2 regions of the Clostridium sp. 19966 genome follow, and region 1 is predicted to be linked to the other one. Evidence: predicted binding sites of a transcription regulator. Region 1 holds the regulator's gene; the other holds the start of a gene.
The links. The regulator LexA, encoded in region 1, represses DNA repair genes until DNA is damaged. The targets are predictions, from matches to a motif close to CNAACANNTGTTNG.

Region 1 (15,866 bases):
AAAAGCGATATGCTTGAAAAAAGAGAAGAAACTATTAACCATAAGCTTCAAGAGGTTGAAACTCTTCAGCAAAGTGTAAATGAAATCTATACAAAGCAAAGAGAAGAATTAGAGAAAATATCAGGGCTTAGCTCTGAGGAAGCTAAACAACTTCTTTTGGAAGAGTTAAATGCTGAATTGAAGCATGATTCTGCTGTAATGATAAAGGAATTTGAAACCAAAACCAAAGAAGAATGTGACAAAAAAGCTAGAGACATAATAACTACAGCCATTCAAAGATGTGCGGCAGATCATGTGTCTGAATCAACGGTACATGTGGTTGCTTTACCTAATGACGAAATGAAAGGTAGGATAATAGGCAGAGAAGGTAGAAACATAAGAACATTGGAAACATTAACAGGCGTTGATTTAATAATAGATGATACTCCTGAAGCTGTTATACTTTCAAGCTTTGATCCTATTAGAAGAGAAGTAGCAAGAATAGCTCTTGAAAAGTTAATAATTGATGGAAGAATTCATCCAGCTAGAATTGAAGAAATGGTTGATAGAGCTAAAAAAGAAGTTGAAAATGACATAAAAGAAGAAGGAGAGCAAGCAACCTTTGAAACTGGAGTACATGGATTGCACCAAGAGCTTACAAAGCTTTTGGGAAGATTAAAGTACAGAACAAGTTATGGTCAAAACGTTTTAAAACATTCTTTAGAAGTAGCATATTTAGCAGGACTTATGGCTAGTGAACTTGGTTTAGATTCCACCATTGCAAAACGTGCGGGGCTTTTACATGATATAGGAAAAGCAGTAGATCATGAAATTGAAGGACCACATGCTCTTATTGGTGGTGATATTGCTAAAAAGTATCATGAAACTCCTATAGTGGTAAATGCTATAGCTGCTCATCATGGTGATGTAGAGATGCAGAGCTTAGAAGCTATATTAGTTCAAGCAGCTGATGCTATATCTGCAGCTAGACCAGGTGCAAGAAGAGAGACTTTAGAAGCATATATTAAAAGATTAGAAAAACTCGAAGAGATTGCAAATTCATATGAAGGCGTAGAAAAGTCATATGCCATCCAAGCAGGAAGAGAAATTAGAATTATGGTTAAACCAGATCAAATTGATGATGCAGGGGCAATCGAAATGGCAAGGAATTTAGTTAAGAAGATAGAAAATGAATTAGAATATCCTGGCCAAATAAAAGTTAATATTATAAGAGAGACCCGAGCTATTGACTATGCAAAATAAATAAGATAAGTTTGAAAACAAAACTCCTTTTTAAATTTTGTAAAAAAATATATTTTTTACAAAGTTTAAAAGGAGTTTTTAATAATTTGTAGAAATATATAATAGATTTACTTTTCTATATAGTAATTAAGGAGGTACAAATATGGAAGTATTAAAGGTTTCTGCAAAATCTAGCCCAAATTCTGTAGCAGGTGCTTTAGCAGGTGTTTTTAGAGAGAAGGGTGAAGTTGAGATACAAGCTATAGGAGCTGGTGCTATAAATCAGGCTGTAAAAGCAATAGCTATAGCACGTGGCTTTGTTGCTCCTACTGGAATAGATTTGATATGTGTTCCTGCATTTGCAGATATTGTGATAGAAGGAGAAGAGCGAACTGCTATTAAGTTCATAATTCAGCCAAGATAAATAACGGACCTTAATGGTCTGTTTTTTTTATTTAGTTAACCTATATATCATTAATAATATATTTACAATATAGCTTATTAATGATATATTTTATATGTAATTATTTAATAAAGTACATATTAACTTCTAGTTTAATCTATATTGGAGGGTGAAAAATGGAATTTTCTAATCTTGCCTCTAAGTTGCAACCGTCAATAACCTTAGAAATTACTGCAAAAGCTAATGAAATGAAAAAGAATGGTATTGATGTTATTAGTTTTGGAGCAGGTGAACCTGATTTTAATACACCGCAGAATATAATAGAAGCTGCTAAATCAGCTATGGATAATGGATTTACTAAATATACGCCATCTTCGGGCATAATAGAATTAAAACAGGAAATAGTAAAGAAATTTAAAAGAGATAACAATTTAGATTATGGCACATCGCAAATAATAGTTTCTACTGGCGCAAAGCAATGTCTATCTAATGTTTTTCAAGCAATACTAAATAAGGATGATGAGATAATAATAAATAAGCCTTGCTGGGTTACGTATCCTGAACTTATTTCATTATATGGAGGAGTTCCAGTATATGTAGATACTGATGAGAAAGATAGTTTTAAATACAAACTTGATAATCTAGAAGCAGCTGTTACTAGTAAAACTAAAGCTATAATAATTAATAGTCCTAATAATCCAACTGGTGCAGTTTATAGTAAAAAAGAGTTAGAAATGATTGCAAGCTTTGCAGAAAAATATAATCTTATTATTATTTCTGATGAGATATATGAAAAATTAATATATGGAGATTCTACCCATATAAGTATTGCATCTTTATCTCAAGATGCGTATAATAGGACTGTAGTTATAAATGGATTTTCAAAAACATATTCTATGACTGGATGGAGAATTGGATATGCAGCAGGTGCAAAAGAAATTATAAAGCTAATGGGAAGCATCCAAAGCCATACAACATCGAATGTTAATTCCATAACTCAGTACGCTTCTGTTGAAGCTCTGTCTGGTCCGCAAGATACTATAGCATATATGAAAGAACAATTTAATGCTAGACGTGATTATATGGTTGACAGAATTAAAGCTATCCCATATGTAACATGTGTAAGGCCGGAGGGTGCTTTTTATGTTATGCTAAAAGTTAAAGACTTATATGGTAAATATATAAATGGAGAATCTATCTTAAATTCTACTATTTTTTCTAGTGTACTTTTAGAAGAAGCAAAAGTTGCTGTAGTACCTGGTGCTGCATTTGGAGCTGACGATTACATAAGGTTATCCTATGCAACTTCTATGGATAACATAAAAAACGGATTGGATAGAATAGAGAAATTTATAAAAAAAATAGTCATTTAATATTAAAACATTTTAATATTAGAAAAATCGTGATATATTATTAATTAAGAAGTAATTTTTAGTAAAGGGTGATTATGCTATGGGAAAACAAGTTAAACTACTTTTACCAATTGATGGCGAAGTGTTAGCCTTAACAGAGGTAAACGATTATCTTTTTAATAAAAAGATAATGGGGGATGGTGCTGCTATAAGACCTAAAGGTAATTTTGTTTATTCACCAGTTGATGGAGAAATAACTCTTGTATATGATGCAAAGCATGCAATTGGAATCAAAACCGAGGACAATCTTCAATTATTAATACATGTAGGTATTGATTCGGTTAAATTGGAAGGAAGAGGTTTTGCTTCTTATGTAAAAGTTGGAGAAAAAGTAAAAGCTGGAGATAAGATTCTGTTTTTTGATAGAGAGTTTGTTGAAATGCAAGCATCAACAGTTACTCCGTTAGTAATTACTAACTCCGAAATCATAGAAACTATTGATATAAATTTTAAAACTAATAAAGCTAAAGACACATTTATGACTGTAACATTAAAATAGGGAGGAATTTACATGGTAAGTAAGGAAGTATGTGTAAAGAGTGCTACCGGGTTACATGCTAGACCGGCAACTCTTTTAGTTAAAAAAGCGTCATCATTCAAATCAGACATAACAGTTGAGTATAATGGAAAAAAGGCTAATGTCAAAAGCCTTATAGGTGTTTTATCCCTAGGAGTATCTAGAAATTCAAACATAACGATTACAGCTTCAGGAGATGATGAAACCTTAGCTGTAGAAGAATTAATAAAACTTGTTGATTCTTTAGAAGAATAATTAATTAGAGGGAACCTTTTGGTCCCCTCTTTGTTATGTTGGTGGTTTAATTAAATTTATTATGCTTTAATATGTAAAGCAGATATATTACATTTAATGCTGATAGGCCAATTACTAAATAAATTATTCTTTCTACAACAGAAGAAGCAAATCCGAAAGCATTTGCAATCTGTGCAACTATATTGAAATCATTGTTGCCTATTCCAATAAAACCCCAATTTAATGCGCCAATCAGCACCAATATAATAGTAATCTTGTCTGGCAGGCTTAATTTATACATATTTATTAACCTCCTACAGTATTAAATAAGATTATTATAATAGAATTATATTATCTATAATTGCATATAGAACTGAGTACTTTACAGAAAAAGAATTTTATTTTAAATTATTAAATACTAATATTAAAGATCATTTAAGGAGGCTAAAAATGAGAGATTTATACAATACACCGCTTAATGCTAGATATGCTTCAAAAGAAATGAGTTATATATTTTCAGATGATATGAAGTTTAGGACTTGGAGAAAACTTTGGATAGCTTTAGCAGAAAACGAAAAGGATTTGGGGCTGAATATAACAGCTGAGCAAATTAATGAACTTAAAGCTAATGCTGAGAATATAAATTACGAAGATGCTGAAAAGAAAGAAAAAGAAGTTAGACATGATGTTATGAGTCATGTATATGCCTATGGACTTCAATGTCCATCTGCTAAAGGAATAATTCATTTAGGAGCAACAAGCTGTTATGTAGGCGATAATACAGATATAATAATTATAAAAGAAGCTTTATTGCTGATAAGAAAAAAACTAATTAATGTTATAGCTGCTCTTACTAAATTTGCTGTAAAATATAAAAAAATGCCTACTCTTGGATTTACTCATTTGCAACCTGCTCAATTAACAACTGTTGGAAAAAGGGCGTGCTTATGGATTCAAGATCTTACCATGGATTTAGAAAATCTAGATTTTGCTATAAGCAATATTAAATTATTAGGCGTTAAAGGAACTACGGGTACTCAAGCTAGTTTTATGAATCTATTTAACGATGACGAGGATAAGGTAAAAAGACTTGATCAAATGGTATGCAAGAGCATGGGATTTGAAGCTTCTTATATGGTTACAGGTCAAACGTATCCAAGGAAACTTGATTCAATAGTTTTAAATACTTTATCAGAAATAGCTCAGAGTGCATATAAATTTAGCAATGATTTAAGGCTGCTACAAAACATGAAGGAAGTAGAAGAACCCTTCGAAAAAAATCAAATTGGCTCATCAGCTATGGCTTATAAGAGAAACCCTATGAGATCTGAAAGAATAAGCGCTTTATCTAGATATGTTATAGTTGATGCAATGAATCCAGCCATAACAGCTTCAACTCAATGGTTTGAAAGAACATTGGATGATTCTGCCAATAAGAGATTATCTGTTTCTGAAGCCTTTTTAGCTTTGGATGGAGTGTTAAATTTATATTTAAATATATCAGAAAATATGGTTGTCTATGAGAAAGTTATAGAGTCTCATGTAAAAAATGAATTACCTTTTATGGCTACTGAGAATATACTTATGGAAGCAGTTAAAAAAGGTGGGGATAGACAGGAATTACATGAAAGAATTAGAATACATTCTATGGCTGCTGCTTCTAGAGTTAAACAAGAAGGCAAAAACAATGATTTGATAGAACGAATTATTAATGATGAAGGTTTCAATATGAGTGAAAAAGAAATTCTTGATATCATTGATCCTTCTGAATTTGTAGGGAGAGCTCCTTCTCAGGTTGACGATTTTGTTAATGAGTGTGTAAAACCTATATTGGAATCTAATAAAGATATAATCGGCGTTCATGCTGAAATTAATTTATAAAAAATAAAATTATTAAAAATAGAATTCTCTTGTATAAGAGAATTCTATTTTTTTATAAAAAATTATAAAAGATATATATCCACAAATTGGGATTAAAATGTTTATATATATAATTTTCGTAATTATACTCAATCTGTGGATGGGAAATAATGGTATAAATATACATAAGTTATAAATGCAAAATAAATCAGCAAAAATGAAAAAAGAAATTTTCTGCATAAATAGCTTAATAAACGACAATTACTATATATAAAGTAAAAACGCGCTTTAGCAGATATTCAACATTATTTGTTTTAATAATTTTTTTACGACAACAAATATAATTTGATGATTTGTTTATTAAATTTTATAAAAGGGAATTGGGATTATAGCTGCAAAAGCAATAAAACTTAAAGAAATATGATCTATTTTACCTTAAATATACGTCGCTAAATAACCATTTAGCGACATGTGGTTGAAAAAAGTATGGAATTTATGCTATAATTAACATAGAAGCGTTTATTGATGCTCATAAAACTTTAATTATCCCCTATGGAGGTTTGGTATAAGTATGAAATATGATTTTAATATTATATCTGATACAAGGTTTCCTGAAAGAGTTATAGAGTTTGTAAATTATTTATCAACTATAAAAGGAAAGTCTCCCAATACTATAAATGCATATAAGGTAGACTTGCTTACCTTTTTTAGGTTTATGAAAATATACAAGGGTTTAGCAGACAAAAATTTAGAATTTGAAGAAATAGAAATTAACGATATAGATGATAATTTTATAAAGAAAATTAAATTAGCTGATTTATTTGCGTTTCTTTCTTTTGCTGAAAATTATAGAAACAATGGTACATATGCTAGAGCTAGAAAAGTAGCTACTTTGAAATCATTCTACAAATATTTATATGGAAAGGCTAAATTTTTAGATGAAAACCCTACCCTTGAATTAGAATCCCCCAAAATTCAAAAAAGACATCCTATATATTTAACCTTGGATGAAAGCAAAGCTTTACTTACTAAAATGGATAAAACAGATTCCAATTATGTTAGAGATTATTGCATTATAACATTGTTTTTAAATTGTGGAATGCGTTTATCTGAATTGTGCGGTATCAATATTAGCAATATAAAAGGAGATACTTTAACTATAATAGGTAAAGGAAATAAAGAAAGAACTGTATATTTAAATAATTCCTGTATTAGTGCTTTAAATAATTACATAATAGAAAGAAGCAAAAAGCAAACGCAAATTCCTTCTCAACACAAAGATGCCTTATTTGTCTCCGAAAGGAAATGCAGAATTAATAAAAGAACGGTTGAAAGAATTGTTAAAAAATATATTGGAGAAGCAGGATTGGATGAGCAAAAATATACTCCGCATAAGTTAAGACACACTGCAGCTACACTTATGTATAAGCACGGAAAAGTTGATATAAGAAGCCTTCAGATGATTTTAGGCCATGAAAATATATCCACTACACAAATTTATACTCATGTTGATGATGATAAATTGAGACAGGCTGTAAATTCAAACCCTTTAAATGATATGTAGTAGAATTATAGAGCTTAAGGCTTTTGATTTCTTAAGCTCTATAATTCTAATTGTGTGATTTATATATCGCTTTTCTTTAAATGCTTTGATATAAAAAATCCAGGAAATAACTCTTCAAAAATAGCATTGTCTTTATCTTCTAGGGTTTCGCCTAAGCCAGTTACATCTTCTATATATTCTACAGGATCAGAGTTATCATCGAACTCATCCCTTACGTCTAAAACGAGTTCCTCTTGCATAGTATCTTCTTCTATACTGTCTACTATAACTTCTCTGTAATCATCATTATTTTCTTCTAAACATTTACCACAATTATCACAAATTTTGCTGCTATCTAAATCACAGATATTACATTCACCGCAGTCATTACATAATTTATTTGAATTAAATAAACACATTTTACTCATAAAAGTATCTCCTTTTACAATATTATATATTATAAAATTAATTTATAATATCCTACACTTACAATAGTATAATGAAATAAGAACTAAATTTCAATAGAAAAATAAATAATAGAACGTAAGTTTGATATTTGATATAAATAATGTTATAATTAATTTATGATTGAGAGGTGTATTACTATGACTGAACGAAATACTAAGCAAAAAGAAGTATACGATTTTTTAAAAAAATATACCGAAGATAAGGGATATCCACCTTCAGTGAGAGAAATATGTGAAGCAGTAGAACTTAAGTCAACTTCAACTGTTCACGGTCATTTAAAAAGATTAGAAAAGAAAGGTTTAATCAGAAGAGATCCTACTAAACCAAGAGCTTTAGAGATAACGGAATTAGCAAACAGTAAAAGAGAAATGATAAATATACCTATTGTAGGCAAAGTAACTGCTGGTATGCCTATTTTAGCCTTTGAAAATATAGAAGATACTTTCAGCATACCTTTAAATTATGTAAAAAATAATAATCAATTATTTATACTAAATGTTAAAGGTGTTAGTATGATAGAAGCTGGTATTTTAGATGGAGATATGGCGATAATAGAAAAAACAGATATTGCTGATAATGGAGATATAGTAGTAGCTCTCATTGATAATGAAGCAACAATAAAAACTTTTTATAAAGAAAAAGACCATATAAGGCTTCAACCTGAAAACAAAGATTTGGATCCTATAATTGTTAAAGATTGTAAAATTCTTGGAAGGCTTGTTGGTCTTTATAGAGCATATTAACAAAAAGAAAGCTGAGTAAACTACTGCAGCTTTCTTTTTTGATTAAAGTATATTATTTAAAGCAATCATCAACCCTATTTTTACATGTTCTAGAGTTAATCCACCTTGTAAATATGCTATATAAGGTTCTCTTATTGGAGCATCGGCAGATAATTCTATGGAGGCTCCTTGCACAAAAGCGCCAGCAGCCATTATTACTTGATCATTGTACCCTGGCATATCCCAAGGTTCACATTCTACAAAAGAGTCTATAGGCGATCCCTTCTGAATACCCTTGCAAAAATTTATCAGTTTATTTTTATCGTTAAATTTTATAGCTTGAATTATGTCGCTTCGCCTATCATTGTATTTAGGCAACACCTCAAACCCTGCTAACTCAAAGAGTTTAGCGCACAGCACAGCCCCTTTTACAGCTTCTATAGATATATGAGGAGCTAAAAATAACCCTTGGAAAAGCTGTCTCATAACTCCAAAAGTTGAACCACACTCCCCTCCTATTCCGGGAACAGTCAATCTATAGGATGCTTGTTCAACAAATTCTTTCTTTCCTACAATATATCCACCTGTAGGAGCCAGACCTCCTCCAGCATTTTTTATTAATGATCCGGCCATTAAATCTGCACCTACATCTGTAGGTTCTTTTATATCTATGAATTCTCCATAACAATTATCTACGAAACAAATAACATCATTTCTTATAGATTTTATAAATTTTATGACTCCTTCTATTTGATCTATTGAAAATGATTTTCTCCATCCGTAACCAGTAGATCTCTGAATATGAATTAGTCTTATCGATGAATCGTTTAATAATTCAAACTTTATTTTATCTAATTGAAAAGTATCATTTAATAAATTAATTTGCTTATATTTAACTCCGTATTCTCTTAGAGAACCAAGCTTTTCTTTATCGCTAATTCCTATTATATTATGTAATGTATCATAAGGTAATCCTCCTATAGTCAGTAGAGTATCGCCAGGTCTTAAATTACCAAATAGAGCCGTTCCTATAGCATGAGTACCATTAACAAAATGAGGTCTAACTAGTGCGCTTTCTGTATTAAAGACTTGAGCAAAGACCTTATCTAAAGAGTCTCTACCTATATCTCCATAGCCATAGCCAGTGCTATTAGTAAAGTGTGATTCACTTATTCTTTCATCTTGAAAAGCTGCTAATACTTTTAATTGATTTAGTTGCTTTATATCATCATAGTATTCAAATTCTTCAGCTACTTCTTTTTCTGCTCTCTCAATAAGTTCTATGATTTCATTTTTTATTTTATATTTGCTTTTTAAAAAATCTTTAGTGTTAATATTCATGTTCACATACCTCCGTAACAATATTAGCATATAAAAAAAGAATAGGCAATTACAGCCTATTCTTTTTTATTATTCTATATTTTCATCTTCGTTTGTATTGTTAAAAAGTATGTTTCTTCCTGGAGTGATTGTAGATATAGCATGCTTATATATCATCATCTGCTTACCATCATTATCTAAAACCACAATAAAATTATCAAAACCTTTTACAAAGCCTTTTAATTGAAATCCATTCACTAGATGGATTGTCACTACTATTTTATTCTTTCTAGCATTATTTAAAAAAATATCTTGCAAATTGTTAGTTGTTTTATTCATTATGTTATCCCTCCAAATACCTCTTTTTTTATTAATTCTATATAATTATAAAAAATCCTTTTAATATATGAATTATTTTTTTATTAAATTTATCATGTAAGTAAGAATATCATTATCAGAACGAAAATTTTCTTTTTCTATCCAATGAACTCTGCTATCTTTTCTAAACCAAGTAAGCTGCCTTTTTGCATAGTTTCTGCTGCCCTTTTTTATAGATTCAATGGCTTCTTCAAGCGTATATTTATCATCTAAATAATATAATATTTCTTTATATCCTATACCTTTCATGGATTGCATATCTGCATTGCAATTGAAAGATTTCAATTGCTTAACCTCTTCAATAAGTCCCAATTCCAGCATTTTATCTACTCTATAATTTATGCGATTATATAAGGCTTCTCTTTTCATTGTAAGTACAAAATACAACACATCATAAGGTATATCATATTTAGCTGATTCATCAATTTCAAACTGGCTAAAAGGCTTGCCGGTTAGCTTATATACTTCTAATGCTCTTATAACTCGTTTTACATTATTTTTATGAATTTTTAAGCTAGCCTCAAAATCTACAGCTTGAAGCATATGGAATATATACTCAGCTCCTTTTTCATTAGCCAAGTTTTCTAAATAAAGTCGATAATTTTCATCTTTATTTGCATCCGTAAAATTATAGTTGCAAATTAAAGAGTCTATATATAGACCTGTTCCGCCTACTATTAATGGAATTTTGTTATGCTGTATCATCGATGAAATTATTTTTTCGGATTGTTCTTTAAAATCAGCAACACTAAAACTTTCCCAAGGTTCTATTATATCAATCATATGATGAGGAACTCCACTCATCTCCTCTGGCGAAATTTTTGCAGATCCTATATCCATCCTTTTGTATATTTGCATAGAGTCTGCTGAAATTATTTCCGTGTCTAGCATGTGCGCTAACTTAATAGATATATCTGTTTTGCCAACAGCCGTAGGCCCTGCTATAATTATTATTTTAGGTTTCATTAATTTATCTCCTGTTTAGTTTACATAATAATTATTATATCTACTGAATTCTTTTAAACTTTTTTTCAAGTTCATATAGTGTCATTTTTATTATAGTAGGTCTCCCATGGGGACAGTTAAATGGCTCCTCAGCATATCTTAAATCATTTAAAAGTGCACCTATTTCCTGTTCATTTAGTTTATGATTAGCTTTAACTGCTGATTTACAGGCTAAAGTAGCAATATTATTATATTTTATATCCACAGTTTTGGCGCTGGATGAATTTTTTATGCTATCAATCATAGAAAGAAACATATTTTTGTATTCAAGCTTTCCAAGTATATAAGGAACTTCTCTTATAGTTATAGTATTATCTCCAAAAACTTCTATATTAAAACCAGCATTTTTAAAAATTTCATCATTTTCGGAATATATAAAATAATCTTCTGCTGAAAGTTCTAATACAACCGGTGAAAGAAGTATTTGTGATGTAACTGTACCTTCTCCAATTTCCTTTCTATACTTTTCAAACATAATTCTTTCATGAGCAGCATGCTGATCAATTATATATAATTCTGAAGCATATTCGCACATTATGTAGGTGTTATTAAAAGTTCCAATATATTTTAAATCGGGGAACTTAGCACTTTCCTCTTTATAAACTAATTGATTTTCAGATATGTTTTCACTTTTATTACTTTTTATATAATCATTTTGTGTTATTTGATCATATATTTTTGTATAAGAGTTTAGCGAATCAGAGTTTTTCTTTAAATCTAAAGGAAGATCTATTGTAATAGGTTCAACTGGAATGACTGAATTATTTTTAAAATAGTTACTATCATCAGGTAAAGACTCTTTTAAAATAGGACTATTGCTTTCTAATTCGTTTATGTCATTTTTAAGCTGTAGCTCAAACTTTTCTTTTAAGCTTTCTCTAAGTCCGCTATGAACTCCATCAAAAACAAGTTTAAATATTTCTCTATCTTCTTTAAACTTAATTTCTGCTTTTGTAGGATGAATATTAACATCTATATATTCAGGGTATATGTCTAAAAATACAACAAAAAAAGGAAATTTATTTATCATCAAAAATGATTTTAACGCGTTTTCCACTGCAGCTGTAATCAATTTACTTTTTATATACCTTTTATTTACAAATATAGATTGATGATTTCTTGTACCTCGAGTAATATCTGCATTCCCTATATATCCATATACGGAAGCTGTATCATTATGATTTTCAAAATAAATTATATTTTCACTAACAGTTTTTCCATATATTATTCTAATAACATCAACTATGTTATTGGTACCATAAGTATGCATCACGTTTTTATTATTATTAATAAGATTAAAGCTTTTGTCTGGATTGCACAGCGCTAGCCTATTGATAATATCTGAAATTGAGGAAGCTTCCTTGGAAGAACTTTTCATAAACTTAAGTCTTGCTGGAACATTAAAGAATAAATCTCTCACTAAAATATTTGTACCTAAATTGCAGCCAGCGTCTTTAATGCTATTTATTTTACCGCTTTCTATTTCTATATCTCTTCCATAATCAAATTCTTTAGTTCTGCTTTTTAAGTTTACTTTGGATACTGCAGCAATGCTTGCAAGTGCTTCTCCCCTAAAGCCTAAAGTATTAATATTAAATATATCATCAATATTTTGTATTTTGCTGGTGGAATGAGGTAAAAAGGCTTTGCTTAGATCTTCTGGATGAATGCCACTACCATCATCTATTATATTTATGCTCTTTAATCCACCCTCTTCAATAATGATATCTATAGAATTACTCCCAGCATCAATACTGTTTTCTACTAATTCTTTAACTACAGAAAAAGGTCTTTCAATTACTTCTCCTGCAGCAATCTTATTGGAGGTTTCTTCCGTTAGCATATTAATTCTCTTCATAAATTATCACCTCCCACTTTATAAATTCTTTGATTTTTTTATTATCTCATATAGCTTATTCATAGCATCCATAGGCGTTAAATTAAGAATATCTATAGAAGAAATCTCTTTAATAAGAGAATTTTTCTCTAAATCAAGAAAATTCATTTGATAAGCAGAATTTTCTTGGTTATCTCTGTTCTTTTCATGCTTTGAAGATTGTACTTCCTGAGACACAGTTATAGTATTTTCGTCTTCTGAAGAGTTCTTCTCAAGCATACTTAATATTTCTTTAGATCTATCGATTACTTTTTGGGGAAGTCCTGCAAGTTTTGCAACTTCTACTCCGTAGGATTGGTCAGCTCCACCCCGCACAATTTTTCTTAAAAATACTATCTCGTTTCCTATTTCTTTTACTGAGACAGAATAATTCTTAACTCCCGGAATTTCACCTTCTAATTTCGTTAATTCATGATAATGTGTAGCAAATAAAGTTTTACATTTTAAATTATCATTATTACTTATATACTCTATAACAGCCCAGGCTATGCTTAAACCGTCATAGGTACTAGTACCCCTACCAACCTCATCAAGAAGCACCAAGCTATTATTAGTAGCGTTATTTAATATGTTTGCCACCTCAGACATTTCTACCATGAAAGTGCTCTTTCCAGATGAGAGGTCATCCGATGCACCTATTCTAGTAAATATTCTATCACAAATACATATATCTGCTGAAGAAGCAGGGATAAAGCTGCCTATTTGTGTTAATATTGAGGCCAAAGCTACTTCTCTCATATATGTAGATTTACCTGCCATATTAGGACCTGTTATTATAATCATTTGATCATTCTTATTGTTTAAATAAACATCGTTACATATAAATGTTCCCTTGTTTATGACTTTTTCCACTACAGGGTGCCTTCCATCTTTAATATTGATGTAACCTTCTTCATTTATTTTAGGTTTACAATAATTATTCTCTAAAGCTACATCAGCAAGAGAAGTTATGCAATCAATTTCAGATATAAGTCTGGCACTAGTTTTCATTCTATTTATATTGGTTTCTATAGAATTTCTTATTTCAACAAAAACATTGTATTCCAATGAACATAGTTTCTCTTCTGCACCCAATATCTTTTCTTCCATTACTTTTAAGTCTTCTGTTATAAATCTTTCAGCATTAGCTAAAGTTTGCTTTCTTATATATCTATCTTTTGGAATAGAAGAATAATTGGATTTACTAATTTCTATATAGTAACCAAATACCTTATTATAACCTACTTTAAGAGATTTTATTCCAGTAAATTCTCTTTCTTGATTTTCAAGAGAAGCTATCCATTCTCTTCCGTGAATTTTTGCTTTTCTTAGTTCGTCAATTTCCGGATTATAGCCATCTTTAATTATATTTCCTTCCTTTACAGATAAGGAAGGGGATTCTATAATTGAATGATCTAAAATCTTATAAATATCCGTTAATTCGTCTAGATTTGAATAGATAAAACTTAGTAAATTGCTATTAGAGTCTTTTATAATATTCCTTATTTTAGGTATATTGTTTACAGAGCTTTTTAAGGAAAGCATTTCCTTTGCATTTACGCTTTGTGCTGAAATTTTTCCTATAATCCTCTCTATATCATAAACCTTTTTTAAAGCTTCTTTTAATTCAGACAGTATTGAAAAATTATTTCTTATTTCCTCAACGGCATCCAGCCTATCTTCTATTAGTACCTTATTTATTAATGGCTGTTCGAGCCATTTTCTTATCATTCTGCTTCCCATAGAAGTAGATGTTCTGTCTATAATATGAAGAAGAGAGTCTTTCTTTGATTTATCCCTTATGTTCTCTGTAAGTTCTAAATTTTTTCTTGTGTTTATATCCATATTCATGTAATCAATTATATTGTAAAATTGAAGATCTGTTATATTTGACAAAGTAAGCTTTTGGGTATCAAGTATGTAATTAAGAATTCCGTTTATACTATATAATACACTGGTATTTAAATTATCAAATCTTTCATTTTTAAATTGACTATTTAGGTTATCTAAATAGTTATTCTTAAAATACTCTTTAGATCTTACAGTTAATGTAATCTGAAATTTTGCTTTAATATCATTGATAATAGATTCTGATATATTTTCCTCTATTAAAATTTCTTTAGGAGAAAATTTGGAAATTTCGTCTATTATTAATGTAGGAACTAAATTAAAATTAGTAGCATAACATTCCCCAGTAGATATATCTACAAAGCATAAACCGCACATTAAGCTGTCTTCATCAATATACATGCTCATGATATAGTTATTTTTATTATCGTCTAGAAACATGGAATCAGTAAAAGTTCCAGGGGTTATAATTTTTATTATACCCCTTTTTACTATCCCCTTAGCTGTTGCAGGATCTTCTAACTGTTCTCCTATTGCAACCTTATACCCCTTACTTATGAGGCGCCCAATATAACTATTTGCAGCATGATATGGTATACCACACATGGGAGCTCTTTCTTCCAGTCCACAATCTCTTCCAGTAAGAACAAGCTCAAGTTCTTTAGACGCTATTTCAGCATCTTCAAAGAACATTTCATAAAAATCACCTAATCTATAAAATAGAATGCAATCTTTACATTTATCTTTAACTTCTAAATATTGCTGCATCATTGGTGTAAGTGCCATACGATTTCCCTCCCAAATATAAAAGCCCCCAACAGAGCTTTTATAAGTTAATTATGCCAATTCACCATTCAAAGAAAAAGTGAGTGCTTCTACTATTTTTATATTTACCAATTTGCCTATGAGGCTAGCATCTCCAGGAAAGTTAACAAGCTTACCTGTTCTAGTCCTTCCCATAAGCTTAGTCTCATCATTTTTACTTGGTCCCTCCACTAAAACCTCCACAGTTTTATCCTGATAGGACTTGTTTTTCTTTATGCTGGCTTCGTTTATAAC
Region 2 (15,866 bases), on a different contig from region 1:
TGAAAGAATATTTACTTATAACATTAGGCGTATTACTTGTAAGCGTAAGCATTCAATTTTTCTTATCGCCTAATAATTTGGCAGCTGGAGGTACATCGGGTATAGCTATCATAATAAAGCATTTTTTACCTCAGATACCTTTATCTATAATGCTGTTTATGATGGATTTTATTTTATATATTATAGCATTTATTTTTCTAGGCAATAAATTTGGAGGAAAAACCATATATGCTAGTGCTTCTATGTATGTGATATTATGGATATTTGATTCAGTATTGAAGTTAAATATTGCTGCTACCAAAGATTTAATGCTCGCAGCTGTTTTTGGAACATTGATATCAGGACTTGGCATGGCTATAGTTTTTAATCAAAATGCATCCACAGGTGGAACTGACATAGTAGCTAAAATACTTAATAAATTTTTTCATGTTAATATAGGAAAATCTTTATTAGCTGTAGATTTTTTAGTTACTATTTCAGCTGCTATTACTTTTGGAATAAGCAAGGGTTTATATGCTCTGTTAGCTGTTATAATGAGTGGATTCATTATAGATTATGCTATTGATGGATTTAATGTTTGTAAGCAAGTGATAATCATAACAAGTAAATGCGATGAGATTTCAAAATTTATTATAAAAGATCTTGATAGGAGCTTTACTCTGCTTTATGGTAAAGGCGGATACCAAGATGTAGAAAGACAGATTATATATACTATTTTAAGCAGAAGTGAATATATAAATCTAAAAAAGTTTATCAGAGAAGTTGATAGGAAGGCATTTGTAGCTGTAAATGATTCTCACGAAGTTCTTGGAGAAGGCTTTAAAGATTTAGTTGAAGAGTAACAATTTTCATATAGGCTGCCGACTTTTGGCGGCCTTTTACGTATAATTAAATGTAATGTTACTAATTGTTTAAAATTAGAAATGAAATAACTTGTCATGTTATGATATAATAGGTTTATTAAAAGGCAATAAGTTGTTCATGCAAAAAGAAAGGGTTGAAAAAATGATTGAATTTATTAACGTTAGCAAAACATATGATAACAAACACTATGCCTTGAATAATGTCAATGTAAAAATTGATAACGGTGAGTTTGTTTTCTTGGTAGGTCCAAGCGGTGCGGGAAAATCTACTTTTATAAAAATGCTTTTAAAAGAGGTTGAGCCTTCTGAAGGGACTATACTGCTTGACGATATAGAAGTTAATAAGCTTAAAATGAAACATGTACCTGCTTACAGAAGAAAGATAGGTATGGTTTTTCAGGATTTTAGGTTAATACCTACTTTGAATGTTTATGAAAATGTTGCTTTTGCCATGAGAGTTATAGAGGCTTCACCTAGAGAAATAAGAAAAAAGGTTCCTATGGTGCTTGCTATGGTTGGATTATCAGATAAATTTAAGCATTTCCCTAATGAGTTGTCCGGTGGAGAACAGCAGAGAATATCTCTTGCTAGAGCTCTTGTAAATAGTCCATCTATTCTTATAGCTGACGAGCCTACAGGTAATCTTGATCCTGAGACGGCTAATGGGATAATGAGCACTTTAAATGATATAAATAAGGCTGGTACTACTGTACTTATGGCTACACATGCTAAGGAAATTGTGGACAACATGAAAAAGAGAGTTATAGCTGTTGAAAATGGCGTAATAGTAAGAGACGAAAAGAGGGGGAAATACGAATATGAAGATTAGCAGTATAAAGTACTTTTGCGTAGATGCCATTAGAAGCTTAAGAAGAAACTTTACTTTAAGTTTAGCTTCTGTAGCTACTGTTGCTGCTAGCTTATTTGTTTTAGGAATATTTCTTTTAACTATACAAAACGCAAATAAACTAGTGGGAAACCTTCAAAATAGTGTTGAAGTACAGGTGTATCTTAAAGACGATATAAATACTATGCAGCAAAAGAATATTGAAAACTCACTTAAGGAAGATAATCAGATACAGGATGTTAAATATGTAAGTAAGGATCAGGCACTTAGTGATTTTAAGAATCAGCTTAAGGATTCTGATGCGCTTAGCGGTTATGATAATAGTCACAATCCTCTTCCAGCATCTTTTACATTAAAGCTTAAAGCTCCAGAGTATGCAGATTCTGTTACCAGCAAAGCTGAAAAACTTGATGGAGTAGAATCAGTAAAAAATCAAAGACAAATTGTAAGCGGTATAATAGCAATTTCTAAAGCTGTTAGATATATGGGGATAGCAATGTTCATACTTTTAACTATAGTTTCATTTTTCTTGATAGGTAATACTATTAGACTTGCTGTTTATTCAAGAAGAAGAGAGATCGGTATCATGAAGTTTGTGGGAGCAACTGACTGGTTTATAAGATGGCCGTTTATTATAGAAGGATTAATTATAGGGGTTATAGGTTCTGTAATATCTAACACTTTGTTATACATAACTTATAAGGCTGTATTTAATGGACTTACTAGTTTCTCATTTAAGATAACTTTAATAAATCCATCTTATGCCATGGGATCTTTAGTTTGGGAGTTCTTATTTGGTGGGGCGATAATAGGAGCTTTAGCTAGTATAGTAGCTTTAAGAAGATTTCTTAAGGTGTAACATAGAGCAAAATCAAAATTATTTAAATGGCTAGATTATTTTAAACTATAGTGTTAAAATTGAATTAGTTTTCATAGTAAAAGGCTGACTGAATGTCTGCCTTTTATTTTAATAAAAATATTATGAATGTATTTATTTTCATAAAAATGGCATACAATATAAAGGCTATATGAAAGTTAAAATATTTTCAATGGAGATACTGTTTTAGGTAAGGGGAGAATAGCATAATGGATGAAAATAACAATAAAAAGACGGTGAATAAGAAAATTGTTGCTATAGTTGTTGTATTATTTTTGGCTACCAATATAATATCTTTATATTTAGGATCGTTTATAGCGCTTTATTCTGGTAATAAATATGCCATAAGCAAGAAAGATTATAATGATTATAAAGATATAAAGAATGTAGCTACCCGCGATGAAATTGTGGAGTTTGCAAAATTATTTGATATTAATAGGCAGCTCAATAAATATTATTATGAAAAAATAGACGAAAATGCTTTGGTGGATAGTGCAACAAAGGGCTTAGCTTCAGGGCTTAATGATCCGTATACTGTTTTTATGAATAAGGAGGACTTTACTAATTTTACTAATAGTATGAATTCGGCTTATGTAGGAATAGGTATAAGTTATGCTGCAGAAAATGGTAAGATTATAATAAAAACTGTGTTTGAAAATTCACCTGCTCAAAAAGCGGGATTACATAATGGAGATGCCATAACAAAAGTTAATGCAACTCCTGTAAGTGCTAGCAATCTGGATAATGCGGTATCCATGATGAAGGGCAAAGAAGGAGAAGAAGTAAATTTAACTATACTTAGAGATGACAAATCTTTTGATGTGAAAGTTAAGAGAGCAAAAGTCACAATGAATACTGTAAAGAGTGAAATGCTAAGTAATAACATAGGATATATACAGCTTTCTGCCTTTGATACTAATTCAGCTAATGAATTTGAGGCTGCTGCTAAAAGCTTGAAAAATAAAGGTATGAAAGGTCTTGTTGTGGATCTTAGAGAAAATGGAGGCGGAGAACTTGATGTATGCGTAGACATATGCTCACAGTTTGTTGATTCCAATAAAGTGATAGTAACTCAGAAGTATAAGGATGGCTCAAGCCAAGTTACAAAGTCCATAAGCAATAAGCAGTTATTAAAGAATATACCTTTGGTGGTTTTAGTAAATGGTGACACTGCAAGTGCTTCGGAAGTATTTTCTGGAGTAATAAAAGATTATAAACTGGGTACATTAGTTGGTAGCAAGACTTTTGGAAAAGGAATTGTTCAGCAAATTATACCAGATAAAAATGATGGAACTGCTCTTAAAGTCACAGTTTCTAAATATTATACTCCTAATGGAGAAAATATACATAAAACTGGCTTTACTCCTGATGTTACTGTTAACTACGATTATGAGAAGGCGTTAGAATCTAACACCTATAACAAAGCTTCAGATGCTCAATTAAACAAAGCATTGGAGCTAATTAACGATAGAATGAAATAAGATGATTAACGAGGGGGATTCTTTTCAATGGATTTAGCGATTTATACTCTTAGGGCATTGACTTATGCAATAGTTGATCCATCTTTAGCGAGTATTTTAATTATTTTGGCATTTGTATTATTTTTTCAAAATAGAAAAGTGTCTATGATGCAAAAAATGGTTATTGGTGAAACCATAAGTTCACCATTAGAACTTACATTGTCTCAGGTAGTAATGGGCATATTTGCAGGGATATTAGGAAGCATTATGCTAACTTATGCAGGAGTAATGTTTAATCAGAATTCTGGCATTGAAATAATTTTTATTATTTCAATAATTCTTATGCTTATAAAACCTAAATATATATGTTTTTCATATTCAGGAGCAGTACTTGCATTTGCCAGTATACTCACAAATGATGTGTATAAATATTTTACTGGTTCGCCTATGCACGGATTCAATATTAATATTGATGTTACAGCACTTATGACCTTAGTTGGAATATTGCATATAATAGAGGGTATACTTGTTGTTATTGATGGACGAAGAGGTGCAATTCCGGTTTTTACAAATAGTGATGGTAAAATCGCTGGCGGTTTTGCATATAAAAGATATTGGCCAATCCCTATTTTAATAATATTTTTAATATCTTCTTCAGCTACAAGTGCAAGTGATGTTGTAGAAGCTGTCAAGACTCCAAATTGGTGGCCTATTATTTCCAATAATTATTCAGCCTCTTTTCTTAAGAGTGCTGTTATGGCAGCATTGCCCTTATATGCGATTTTAGGATATAACACAGTAACTTTTACTAAAACTAAGGTACAAAAAACTTTAATTTCTGGTATATCTATTTTAATTTATGGTATATTACTAACTTTAGTTGCACAGTTGGCTCACATTAATTTTGCAACTAAGGTTTTCGTAATAATTTTTGCTCCGTTAGCTCACGAATTAATGTTAAAAATTCAAAGTAAATTTGAGAAGAGCAGCAAATATAAATTTGTAAGTGATGGAGACGGTATAATGGTTTTGGATGTAACTCCAAAATCTTCTGCACATTTTATGGGAATAAAGAGCGGCGACACTTTATTAGAAATAAATGATGTGCAAATTGAAAAAGAGACTGATGTAATTGAAGGTATAAAATGTTCTTACAACGGAATAATGAAAATTAAATTAAAAAGGTCGTATGGAAGAGAAGAAATTTTAAATAATGATAAATATGATTCAACTAGAAAATTGGGTGTTGTATTTGTTCCAAAGTCTGTTCCCAAAAAAAGTATGGTCATAGGATATGAAGATATGAAATTTTCGGATTTTTTAAGTAACATAGTTAATAAGAAAAACAAAGAAGATGATGATAAAGATGAAAATAATGATGAAGACAAAAAACAATAATATTTAAATACATAACCTGTATCAAGATTTATATAGATTCTTAAATTGATACAGGTTTTTTTGTCATTATTTTTTAGAAAAATAAATTATGGTAAAGGCTCATAATTTTACTATAATTGCACCCTAGTATTGCACCTTTAAATTACATGTAGTTAAGTCACAAAAAATAGTAGTTATAGCTTATGAGATATAATTAAGAACATACAAGATATTTCATAAATTAAATATTTGAAAGAATAATAATTGTAAGAACAAAAATATTATTTTTACGTTTAATAAAAACAATTCTGAATTAAAAAGTTTATTTGCAATCTAATAATTAGTTTATGCTGCATATGAATTTAAAATTGCGTATTTTAATATTGCTTCCATAGAGAATAATATCATACAATGTGCTTTTTATAATTTGTAACAGAGTTTTTCTAGAGTTTATAAAATTCCACTTATTCCATGTAATATAAAAATCCATGTATTTTGTAGCTACTCCTCTAAAACTGTAAATTAAATTATGAAGTGCGCTTTCAAAGCTTCTTACCTTGGATAAATTAAATTTTGAAAGTGGATTAAAGGATATTCTAGCGATTTTGTGTATTTCTAATTTATGTATTTTGGCAAAGCTTTCATATTTATAATGATTCTTGGTACAAAGTACAGAATTCTTAGGAATTTTATTTGAAAGCAATGAATTTATAATAGAATAATTTGGAGAGTTTAAACAAGCTGTTTTAGAAAATATAATACCATTCTCATCAACACAAGACAGAACACAAACTTTATTTCTTGGTTTGCCGCAATTTAATATATTATACAGATTATATTTGCTGCAATTAGATTTAAGATTTTCATCAAAATAAGTTTCATCTATTTCTATTAAACCATTTAATTTAACTGGAAGTAGTGATGAAAGAGAATGCAAAATCTTATGTCGCCAATAAAAAGAAGTATTTTTATGAATACCAACTTCTTTAGCACTTTTTCTAATAGTAAAACAATTATTCATGCAATTTAAATAATTAATCCAATAAGCTAAAGGTTTTTTGCTGTGGTATAAGGGAGAGCCTGTAGATGAGCAAAATATTTTCCCGCAATTCTTACACTTATATCGTTGCTTTAATAGTCTATTTTTACCGTTTTTAATAATAGAGTTTGAGTTACAATGAGGACAGCATGATAAAGCATTAGGAGTATTTTTAATAGAATTTATTATGGAAGCTACATCATGGTTTGTAAGAAATTCATTTTTCCAGTTAGCCGATTTTAATATAGGATTTTTATATGTACTTTCAATATTATCTAAGGGATTATTCATATCTAATTTATTCATTTTTAAACTCCAATCTTCAAAATTATATATTCTTTATTAATCGAACTGATGTTCTAATTTAATTATTGACGCAATAAATTTTTTTAATCATTTAAATCAAAATATTATATGAAATTTTGCGCGCTTAATTTTATAAATGATTAATAACTATTAATTAAGAGATAATAAATAGTAAAGGTTAGAATTAAGTTTATAAATTCATCTACTACATTTTGTGACTAAGAGCTATAAATCCTACAGTAGCAATTAAACATTTCTTATCTACTACATTTTGTGACATAAATAGATGGATAAATTTTAGCAACAAACATACCTCATTTGTATGTTGACATACAAATACCAAAAGTATAAAATATTAATATCGAACAAATATTCGTAAATGTTTTACATTTAATATAGACCTTAATATTAGCAATGGAGGCTGTACAATGGGAGAGTTTAAGATAAAATCTAAATATAAACCTACGGGAGACCAACCTAAAGCCATAGATAAAATTGTGGAATCACTTCAGCAAGGTCATAGAGGTCAGACACTTCTGGGAGTAACTGGGTCGGGAAAGACTTTCACCATGGCAAATGTAATTGAAAGGGTGCAAAAGCCGGCATTGGTGCTTGCCCACAATAAAACATTAGCAGCTCAGCTTTGTTCAGAGTTTAGAGAATTCTTCCCGGACAGTTCTGTAGAATACTTTGTTTCCTACTATGACTATTATCAGCCAGAAGCTTACGTTCCGCAGACAGATACATATATAGAAAAAGATGCTTCAATAAACGATGAGATAGAAAGGCTCAGACACTCAGCTACATCCGCACTATTTGAAAGAAGCGATGTTATAATTGTAGCCTCTGTATCATGTATATACGGACTTGGTAATCCAGAAGAGTATAAAAAACTTTCTTTATCTTTAAGAGAAGGTATGAACAAAGAAAGAGATGAAGTTATCAAAAAACTTGTAGAAATGCAGTATGAGAGAAACGAAATAGATTTCCACAGATCTACCTTTAGGGTAAAGGGAGATGTGCTTGACATAGTTCCTGCCTCAACAAACCAAAAAGGAATAAGAATTGAATTCTTTGGTGATGAAATAGAAAGAATTAGAGAATTTGATATCCTAACTGGTGAAATACTACATGATTTAAAACATACCCAGATTTTCCCGGCATCGCATTTTGCAACATCTCAGGAAAAATTAGAGGTAGCTATTAAAAAGATAGAAGACGAATTAGAAGATAGGCTTAAGGAACTTACCTCTCAGGATAAATTATTGGAAGCGCAAAGATTAAAGCAGAGAACAAACTTTGATATTGAAATGATGAGGGAAGTTGGATATTGTACCGGCATAGAAAACTATTCTAGAATTCTTGATGGAAGAGATTCAGGAACTCCTCCTCAAACATTAATAGATTATTTCCCTGATGATTTTCTATTGTTTATTGATGAGAGTCATGTAACTCTTCCGCAAGTTAGAGCCATGTTCGCAGGAGATAGATCTAGAAAAAATACACTTGTGGATTATGGTTTTAGACTTCCATCTGCATTTGATAATAGGCCACTTCAATTCAACGAATTTGAAGGAAAAATAAATCAGGTTATTTTCGTAAGTGCCACCCCAGCAGCTTATGAACTTAACAATTCTTCTATAGTGGCAGAGCAGATAATAAGACCTACAGGACTGCTGGATCCAGAGATAATTGTAAAACCTGTGACAGGACAGATAGATGATTTGTATACTCAGATTCAAGAAACTGTGGCTAAGGGCTTCAGAGTGTTGGTAACCACACTTACTAAAAGAATGTCTGAAGATCTTACAAGGTATTTAAAAGAACTCAATGTAAAAACTACCTATCTTCATTCTGGCATAGATACTATAGAGAGAATGAAGATAATAAGAGATTTAAGAAAAGGCGAATTTGATGTTCTAGTAGGTATCAATTTGTTAAGAGAAGGATTGGACATACCGGAAGTTGCATTGGTAGCAATATTAGACGCGGATAAGGAAGGATTTTTACGTTCAGAGACATCGCTGATCCAGACTATAGGAAGAGCAGCAAGAAATAGTGAGAGTAAGGTAATAATGTATGCGGATAGAATCACGGATTCGATGGGAAAGGCCATAGGAGAAACAAATAGAAGAAGAAAGCTTCAGATTGAATACAATGAAAAAAATGGAATAGTTCCAACCACTGTTATGAAGGATATTAGGGATGTTATAGAAGTATCCAAGGTATCCGAGGAAGGTGTGGAATATGGCTCTATGGAAGAAGCTTTAGAAGGAACTAAGGAAAACTTAGAGAAGACTATGGAAAAGGTTGAGGCTGAAATGAGAATAGCCGCAAAGGAATTGCAGTTTGAAAGAGCTGCACAGCTCAGAGATAAGCTTATGGAGTTAAAGAAAAAGTTGAATAAAATAAATAAAGGTTGAGGTGTGAGATGGGAAATACTATAAAGATAAAAGGTGCAAGGGTAAACAACTTGAAGAATGTAAGCTTGGAAATTCCGAGAGATAAGCTAGTAGTATTTACTGGTCTATCAGGTTCGGGAAAGTCATCCCTGGCATTTGACACATTGTATGCAGAAGGACAGAGAAGGTATGTAGAATCATTATCATCCTATGCAAGACAGTTTTTAGGACAAATGGATAAACCCGATGTAGATTACATAGAGGGATTGTCTCCAGCTATATCAATAGATCAGAAGACTACCAGCAGAAATCCACGTTCTACTGTAGGTACAGTTACGGAAATATATGATTATTTAAGACTTTTGTATGCTAGAATAGGAGTGCCTCATTGTCCTAAATGCGGTAAAGTAATAAGCCAGCAAACTGTGGATGTTATGGTAGATAAGGTGCTTTCTTTGGAAGAGAGAACCAAAATACAGGTTATAGCACCTATAATCAGAGGAAGAAAAGGCGAACATGAAAAAGTTCTTGAAAATATAAAGAAAAACGGCTTTGTAAGAGCAAGAATAGATGGAATTATGTATGACCTTACAGAAGATGATGTTAAGCTTGAAAAAAATATTAAACACACTGTAGAAGCAGTCATAGATAGATTGGTGGCAAAACCAGATATAAGAAGTCGTTTAGCAGATTCTATAGAAACAGCATTAAAAATAGCTGATGGGCTTGTAATAATAAACATTATAGATGGAGAAGACATTTTATTCAGTGAAAAATTTGCCTGCCCAGACTGCGGTATAAGCATTGATGACCTAGAACCAAGATTATTTTCCTTTAACTCACCTTTTGGAAAATGTGATAAATGCGATGGGCTTGGAACTTTAATGGAGATAGACCCAGATTTAATTATTCCTGATAAGAGCAAGAGTATCATGGAAGGAGCTATTGCAGCTTGGGGAGAAGGAAGATTGAAGGAAGATTCCTGGACTTTTGCTGTGCTCACGGCTTTAACCAAGAAATATAAATTTTCTTTAGATACACCTGTTGAAAAGCTTTCAGATAAAATTGTGGATATACTTCTTTATGGTACAAAAGGTGAAAAGCTTGTAGTTAAATATGATAAGGAATTTTCTCAGGGGGAATTCAATCATAATTATGAAGGCATAATAAACAGCATGAGAAGAAGGTATATGGAAACCAACTCAGACTACATAAAGAACGAAATAGAACAATTTATGAGTGATAATCCATGTCCTAAATGTAAAGGGGACAGATTAAAGCCAGAGGCTCTTTCTGTAAAAATAGCAGATAAGAATATAAGTCAATTCTGCAAGCTTCCAATAAGAGATGAGCTTGAATTTGTAAATGGGTTAGAGCTTTCTGAAAAGAATAAGATGATAAGTGCTCAGATAGTAAAAGAGATTAAAAGCAGACTGCAGTTTTTAATAGATGTAGGACTTGATTATTTAAATCTGGCAAGAAATGCAGGAACACTTTCAGGAGGAGAAGCTCAAAGAATACGACTTGCTACTCAGATTGGTTCCAGCCTTATGGGGGTATTATATATACTTGATGAACCAAGCATAGGCTTGCATCAGAGAGATAATGATAAGCTTATTGCAACTCTTAAGCACTTGAGAGATATAGGAAATACTCTAGTAGTGGTAGAGCATGATGAAGATACAATAAAAGAAGCAGATTTTATTGTAGATATAGGACCTGGAGCAGGAGAACACGGCGGAGAGGTAATAGTTGCCGGATCTCTTGAGGAAGTTAAAAAATGCAGTGAGTCCATAACAGGTCAATATCTTACAGGAGAAAAAAAGGTAGAAGTGCCTGTAGAAAGAAGAAAAGGCAATGGAAACTTTATAAAGATAAAGGGAGCAAAAGAAAATAACTTAAAGAATATAAATGTACAAATTCCTTTAGGAGTATTAACTGCTGTAACTGGAGTGTCAGGATCAGGGAAAAGTACTCTTGTAAATGAAATACTATATAAAGGACTAAATAAAATTATAAATAAATCAAAGGTATTTCCAGGAGCACATAAGGAAATAACAGGATATGAAAATATTGATAAAATAATAGATATAGATCAAAGCCCTATAGGCAGAACACCTAGGTCCAATCCAGCAACCTATACTGGTGTGTTCGATATAATAAGAGATGTATTTTCTAGCACCTCAGAATCAAAAATGAGAGGCTATAAGCCGGGAAGATTCAGTTTTAATGTAAAAGGCGGAAGATGTGAAGCTTGTTCTGGTGATGGAATAATTAAAATAGAGATGCAATTCTTATCTGATGTTTATGTTCCTTGTGAAGTCTGCAAGGGTAAGAGGTATAACAGAGAGACTCTTGAGGTAAAATATAAAGGCAAGAATATTGATGAAGTGCTCAATATGACAGTGGAGGAAGCACTGGATTTCTTTGAGAATATGCCTAGAATAAAAAATAAAATCCAGACCCTTTATGATGTAGGTCTGGGATATATAAGATTAGGTCAGCCTTCCACTCAGCTTTCCGGTGGAGAAGCTCAAAGAATAAAGCTAGCTTACGAGCTTTCTAAGAGAGGTACAGGAAAGACCTTGTATATTTTGGATGAGCCTACTACAGGTCTTCATATTGATGATGTAAATAGATTGGTAAAGATACTTCAAAGGCTAGTAGATGTAGGAAATACAGTAGTGGTAATTGAGCATAATTTAGATGTTATAAAATGCGCAGATCATATAATAGATTTAGGACCAGAAGGCGGAGATAAAGGAGGAACCGTAATTTGCAGCGGAACTCCTGAAGAAATATGCAAGAATAAAATCTCCTATACAGGACAATATCTCAAAAAAATGTTATAATAAATTTTAGACTAGCATAAAAATATGCTAGTCTTTAAATTAATTGAGGTGGTGTAGTTATGGTGGATTATGCTAAATTGCTTAGACCTATTTTTATAGCGGTATTTATATCCATAATATTCATAATAATTTTCATGTCCTTAAGGATAATGTACAAGGATGTAAACAATAGTGATAAAAAGAAAATATTAAGAAAATCTCTAGGACTTGAAGTGGAATACGTAAGTGAAAACTCCAATTTGAAAAGAGGAAGTATAGTTCCGGTAGGTGCTGGATTAACTATAGGAAGAAAAGAAGAGAATAACGTGATAATAAATGATCCTTATGCTTCGGGACATCACGCCAGAATCTATGTTAAAAATAATGATTTTATACTAGAGGATCTTGGAAGCACTAATGGCACCAAACTTAATGGTGGTAACATAACAGATAAAGTTACTGTAGAAGTAGGAGACGAAATAAAGATAGGGAATACTGTCTTTAGAGTGATTGGATAGGATTCGGGGTGATTGGATGAAAAGTAGAAGAGGTGAAATTGGGCTGCTATTTATGACATACCTGCTGACATTTGCTATATTTGGCAACCTTTTTATTCTTAAACAGCCTTTTGATAAAGGTGCACTGATAATTGCAGGAATAGTATGCTTATTAGTAACTTATGCGTATATAGTAATAAGAAAGTTTTTTCCTGATGGTGATAAGTACATATTACAGTTCACAGCTATACTGTCAGTTATAGGTATAGCCATGATATATAGAATAAGCTCTGGAGAAGCCATAAAGCAGATAGTATGGTTTGTGCTGGGAATGTCCATGTTTATACTTATTGTAGTAATACTTCCCGATATTAGGAATTACTCTAAGTATCAGATGATTTATTTGGTAGGAACTTTAATATTCATGGCAATGGCTGAGTTCATAGGTACTACTAAATACGGATCTAAAAACTGGGTATATGTAGGAGGCTTTGGGTTTCAGCCTTCTGAAATAGGAAAAATATTTCTTGTGCTTTACTTAGCTAGTGCTCTCAGCAAGTATAAAACTTTTTTGGATTTAATTCAGCCAGCTTTAGTAGTTATGGCTACCTTGGGATTTATGGTACTTCAAAAAGACTTGGGATCGGCATTGATATTCTTTTGTATTTCTGTAACTATGCTTTACATATCAACCTCTAAAGGCAAATACGTACTTGTAGGTTTTATATTATTTGCCATAGGAGCATATATAAGTTATAGATTATTTGCTCATGTAAGATTAAGAGTTGATATTTGGAGAAATCCATGGGCTGATCCTACAGATAAAGGGTATCAGCTTGTACAATCACTTATTGCTATAGCTTCTGGAGGATTTTTAGGCAGCGGCTTGGGCATGGGGTATCCAGGATACATACCTGTGGCAGATAGTGACTTTATATTTGCAGCTATCTGTGAGGAATTTGGGACATTCATAGGATTCGGCATAATACTCATATATTTTTTGCTATTCTATAGATGTCTTAGAGTTTCCTTTTATATAGAAGATAGATTTACTCAGTTAGTAGCAGCCGGATACAGTGTAATGATTGCAAGCCAAGTATTAGTCATAATAGGAGGAGTTGTAGGTGCAATACCTCTTACAGGTATAACATTGCCACTTTTAAGCTATGGAGGAACATCTATGCTGACAATTTTCTTTGCACTTGGCATATTACAGAAAATTTCAGAAGATGCTTAGAGAGGAGGCTAGAATATGGACGATATATCTAAAAATATAAAAAAGGTGCTTATAATATTCTTTTTACTGTTTTGTCTTTTAATATCTTATTTCTCTTATTTCATAGTAGTTAAAGGACCATCAGTAGCTAAAAACACGAATAATAAAAGACTTTGGGCAAAGAGAAATGAGGTGCTCAGAGGAACAATATATGATAGGAATATGACCGCACTCACTAAAAGCGAGAAGATAAATACATTAACACAGAAGAGGGAATATACAGGAGGTGCACTATTTGCTCATGCTCTTGGATATGTAAACCAGAAATATGGAATCACTGGTCTTGAAAGCACCTATGATGATGATCTTATGGCCGATAACGAACTTTCTTTCTGGGATCTTTGGAAGAATAAAGGCGTTGATAAGGAAAAAGTAGGTCATAGCATAGAAACTACTTTGGATTCTAATGTTCAAAAGGCTGCTTATGATTTATTAGGAGACAGAAAAGGTGCAGTTGTTGCATTAAATCCTAAAACAGGAGAAATATTGGCTATGGTATCTAAGCCTTCCTTTGATCCTAACAATTTAGATACTATATGGAGCAGCATAAATAGTGATAAAAACAGGCCTTTGCTGAATAGGGCAGTTTCTGGCTTATATCCCCCTGGATCTTCTTTTAAGGTAGTTACTACAACTTCTGCTCTTCAGAATTTGCCAGGGATAGATAATGAAATATTTCATGATACAGGAAAACTGTATTTTAACTCAAAATACTCTCTTAGCAATTTTGGAGGAGAAGTTAATGGAGATATTAATTTAAAACAGGCACTTCAAGTTTCAAGTAATTTTGTATTTGGAACTATAGCAGGAAGGCTTGGAAACAGTAAGCTTAAGGCTACGGCAGAATCCTATGGCTTTAATAAAAGTATTAAAGGTAATGGCATTATAGTGGATAACAGCAGATTTCCTACTATACCGAGTACGGAGCCTGGAAATATAGCTCAAAGTGGTATAGGACAAAGCAGCATATTAGCTACTCCTATGCAGATGGCATTAGTAGCTTCCACTGTTGCAAATGGGGGAGTAATGATGAAGCCAAACCTGGTAAAAAAAGTGATGACTTATGATGGAAAAACCATCAGTACAGTGCAGGCGGAAATTTTAAATACTGTCACCACCAAGGATATAGCTGCCGAGATAGGTTCCTATATGAGAGGAGTTGTAACCTCTGGAACAGGAAGAGCTGCCAGTGTAGCAGGTGTTGAAGTAGCTGGAAAGACAGGAACAGCGGACCACAGTGATGACGGAAATTCTACGCCACACGCTTGGTTTATAGGCTTTGCACCTTATAGTAATCCTACAGTTGCAGTAGCAGTAATTGTAGAGGATGGAGGACAGGGTGGTATAGCTGCTGCCCAAATAACTTCAGGAGTAATAAAAACAGCACTTGGAAAATAAATTTTGTTTCGCTATATTGACTAGAGGATGTGAGACTTATGTTTGACTTTGAGTATCAGCTTAAAATGCTGCCTGATAAGCCGGGCGTATATATAATGAAAAATTCACTAGGTGAAGTTATTTATGTAGGAAAGGCAAAAATACTTAAAAATCGAGTAAGACAATATTTTCAGAATTCTTCTAATCATACTTCCAAGGTTAAGGCCATGGTTAAGAATATAGCTGAATTTGAATATATAGTTACAGATTCTGAAAGAGAAGCTCTTATATTAGAATGTAACCTCATAAAGAAATACAGGCCTAGATATAATATTCTTTTAAAGGATGATAAACATTATCCTTTTATTAAAATTACTACTAATGAAGAGTTCCCAAGAGCTTTCGTTGTAAGAAATTATGTTAAGGACGGGAACAAGTATTTTGGACCCTATCCGGATGCTTCAGTGGTGTACGAGACTTTAGATATAGTAAAAAAGATTTTCCCCTTAAGAACCTGCAAAAGGAATATAACGGAAGCAGGAGAAAAAACAAGACCTTGTCTCAACTATCATATAGGGCTTTGCAAGGCACCCTGCGCTGGATATATAAATAGAGAAGAATACAGTGAAATTGTTCAAGATGTAATAGACCTTCTTTCAGGAAAAGACACTGATTTCGTAAGAAGGCTTAAGCAGCAAATGAACGAGGCTTCTG

Region 2: a site for LexA is predicted at 7,132-7,145, ahead of uvrB (excinuclease ABC subunit UvrB). Genes of this name have one in related genera too.

The regions. Positions count from the first base shown of each region.
Region 1 is NZ_JACTOJ010000005.1:145,830-161,695, reverse strand. Features, by position in the region: gene rny (ribonuclease Y) at 1-1,242, shown strand, start outside; gene IAI10_RS07040 (stage V sporulation protein S) at 1,385-1,645, shown strand; gene IAI10_RS07035 (pyridoxal phosphate-dependent aminotransferase) at 1,801-2,997, shown strand; gene IAI10_RS07030 (PTS glucose transporter subunit IIA) at 3,077-3,535, shown strand; gene IAI10_RS07025 (HPr family phosphocarrier protein) at 3,548-3,808, shown strand; gene IAI10_RS07020 (DUF378 domain-containing protein) at 3,855-4,088, opposite strand; gene purB (adenylosuccinate lyase) at 4,238-5,668, shown strand; gene IAI10_RS07010 (tyrosine recombinase XerC) at 6,219-7,211, shown strand; gene IAI10_RS07005 (hypothetical protein) at 7,271-7,618, opposite strand; gene lexA (transcriptional repressor LexA) at 7,796-8,401, shown strand; gene IAI10_RS06995 (methionine gamma-lyase family protein) at 8,444-9,721, opposite strand; gene hfq (RNA chaperone Hfq) at 9,791-10,039, opposite strand; gene miaA (tRNA (adenosine(37)-N6)-dimethylallyltransferase MiaA) at 10,112-11,044, opposite strand; gene mutL (DNA mismatch repair endonuclease MutL) at 11,085-12,941, opposite strand; gene mutS (DNA mismatch repair protein MutS) at 12,960-15,593, opposite strand; gene miaB (tRNA (N6-isopentenyl adenosine(37)-C2)-methylthiotransferase MiaB) at 15,645-15,866, opposite strand, start outside.
Region 2 is NZ_JACTOJ010000004.1:91,296-107,161, reverse strand. Features, by position in the region: gene IAI10_RS05540 (YitT family protein) at 1-842, shown strand, start outside; gene ftsE (cell division ATP-binding protein FtsE) at 1,006-1,692, shown strand; gene ftsX (permease-like cell division protein FtsX) at 1,682-2,569, shown strand; gene IAI10_RS05525 (S41 family peptidase) at 2,797-4,068, shown strand; gene IAI10_RS05520 (site-2 protease family protein) at 4,096-5,445, shown strand; gene IAI10_RS05515 (IS1595 family transposase) at 5,765-6,769, opposite strand; gene uvrB (excinuclease ABC subunit UvrB) at 7,198-9,192, shown strand; gene uvrA (excinuclease ABC subunit UvrA) at 9,201-12,023, shown strand; gene IAI10_RS05500 (FHA domain-containing protein) at 12,083-12,520, shown strand; gene IAI10_RS05495 (FtsW/RodA/SpoVE family cell cycle protein) at 12,537-13,736, shown strand; gene IAI10_RS05490 (penicillin-binding transpeptidase domain-containing protein) at 13,752-15,173, shown strand; gene uvrC (excinuclease ABC subunit UvrC) at 15,212-15,866, shown strand, end outside.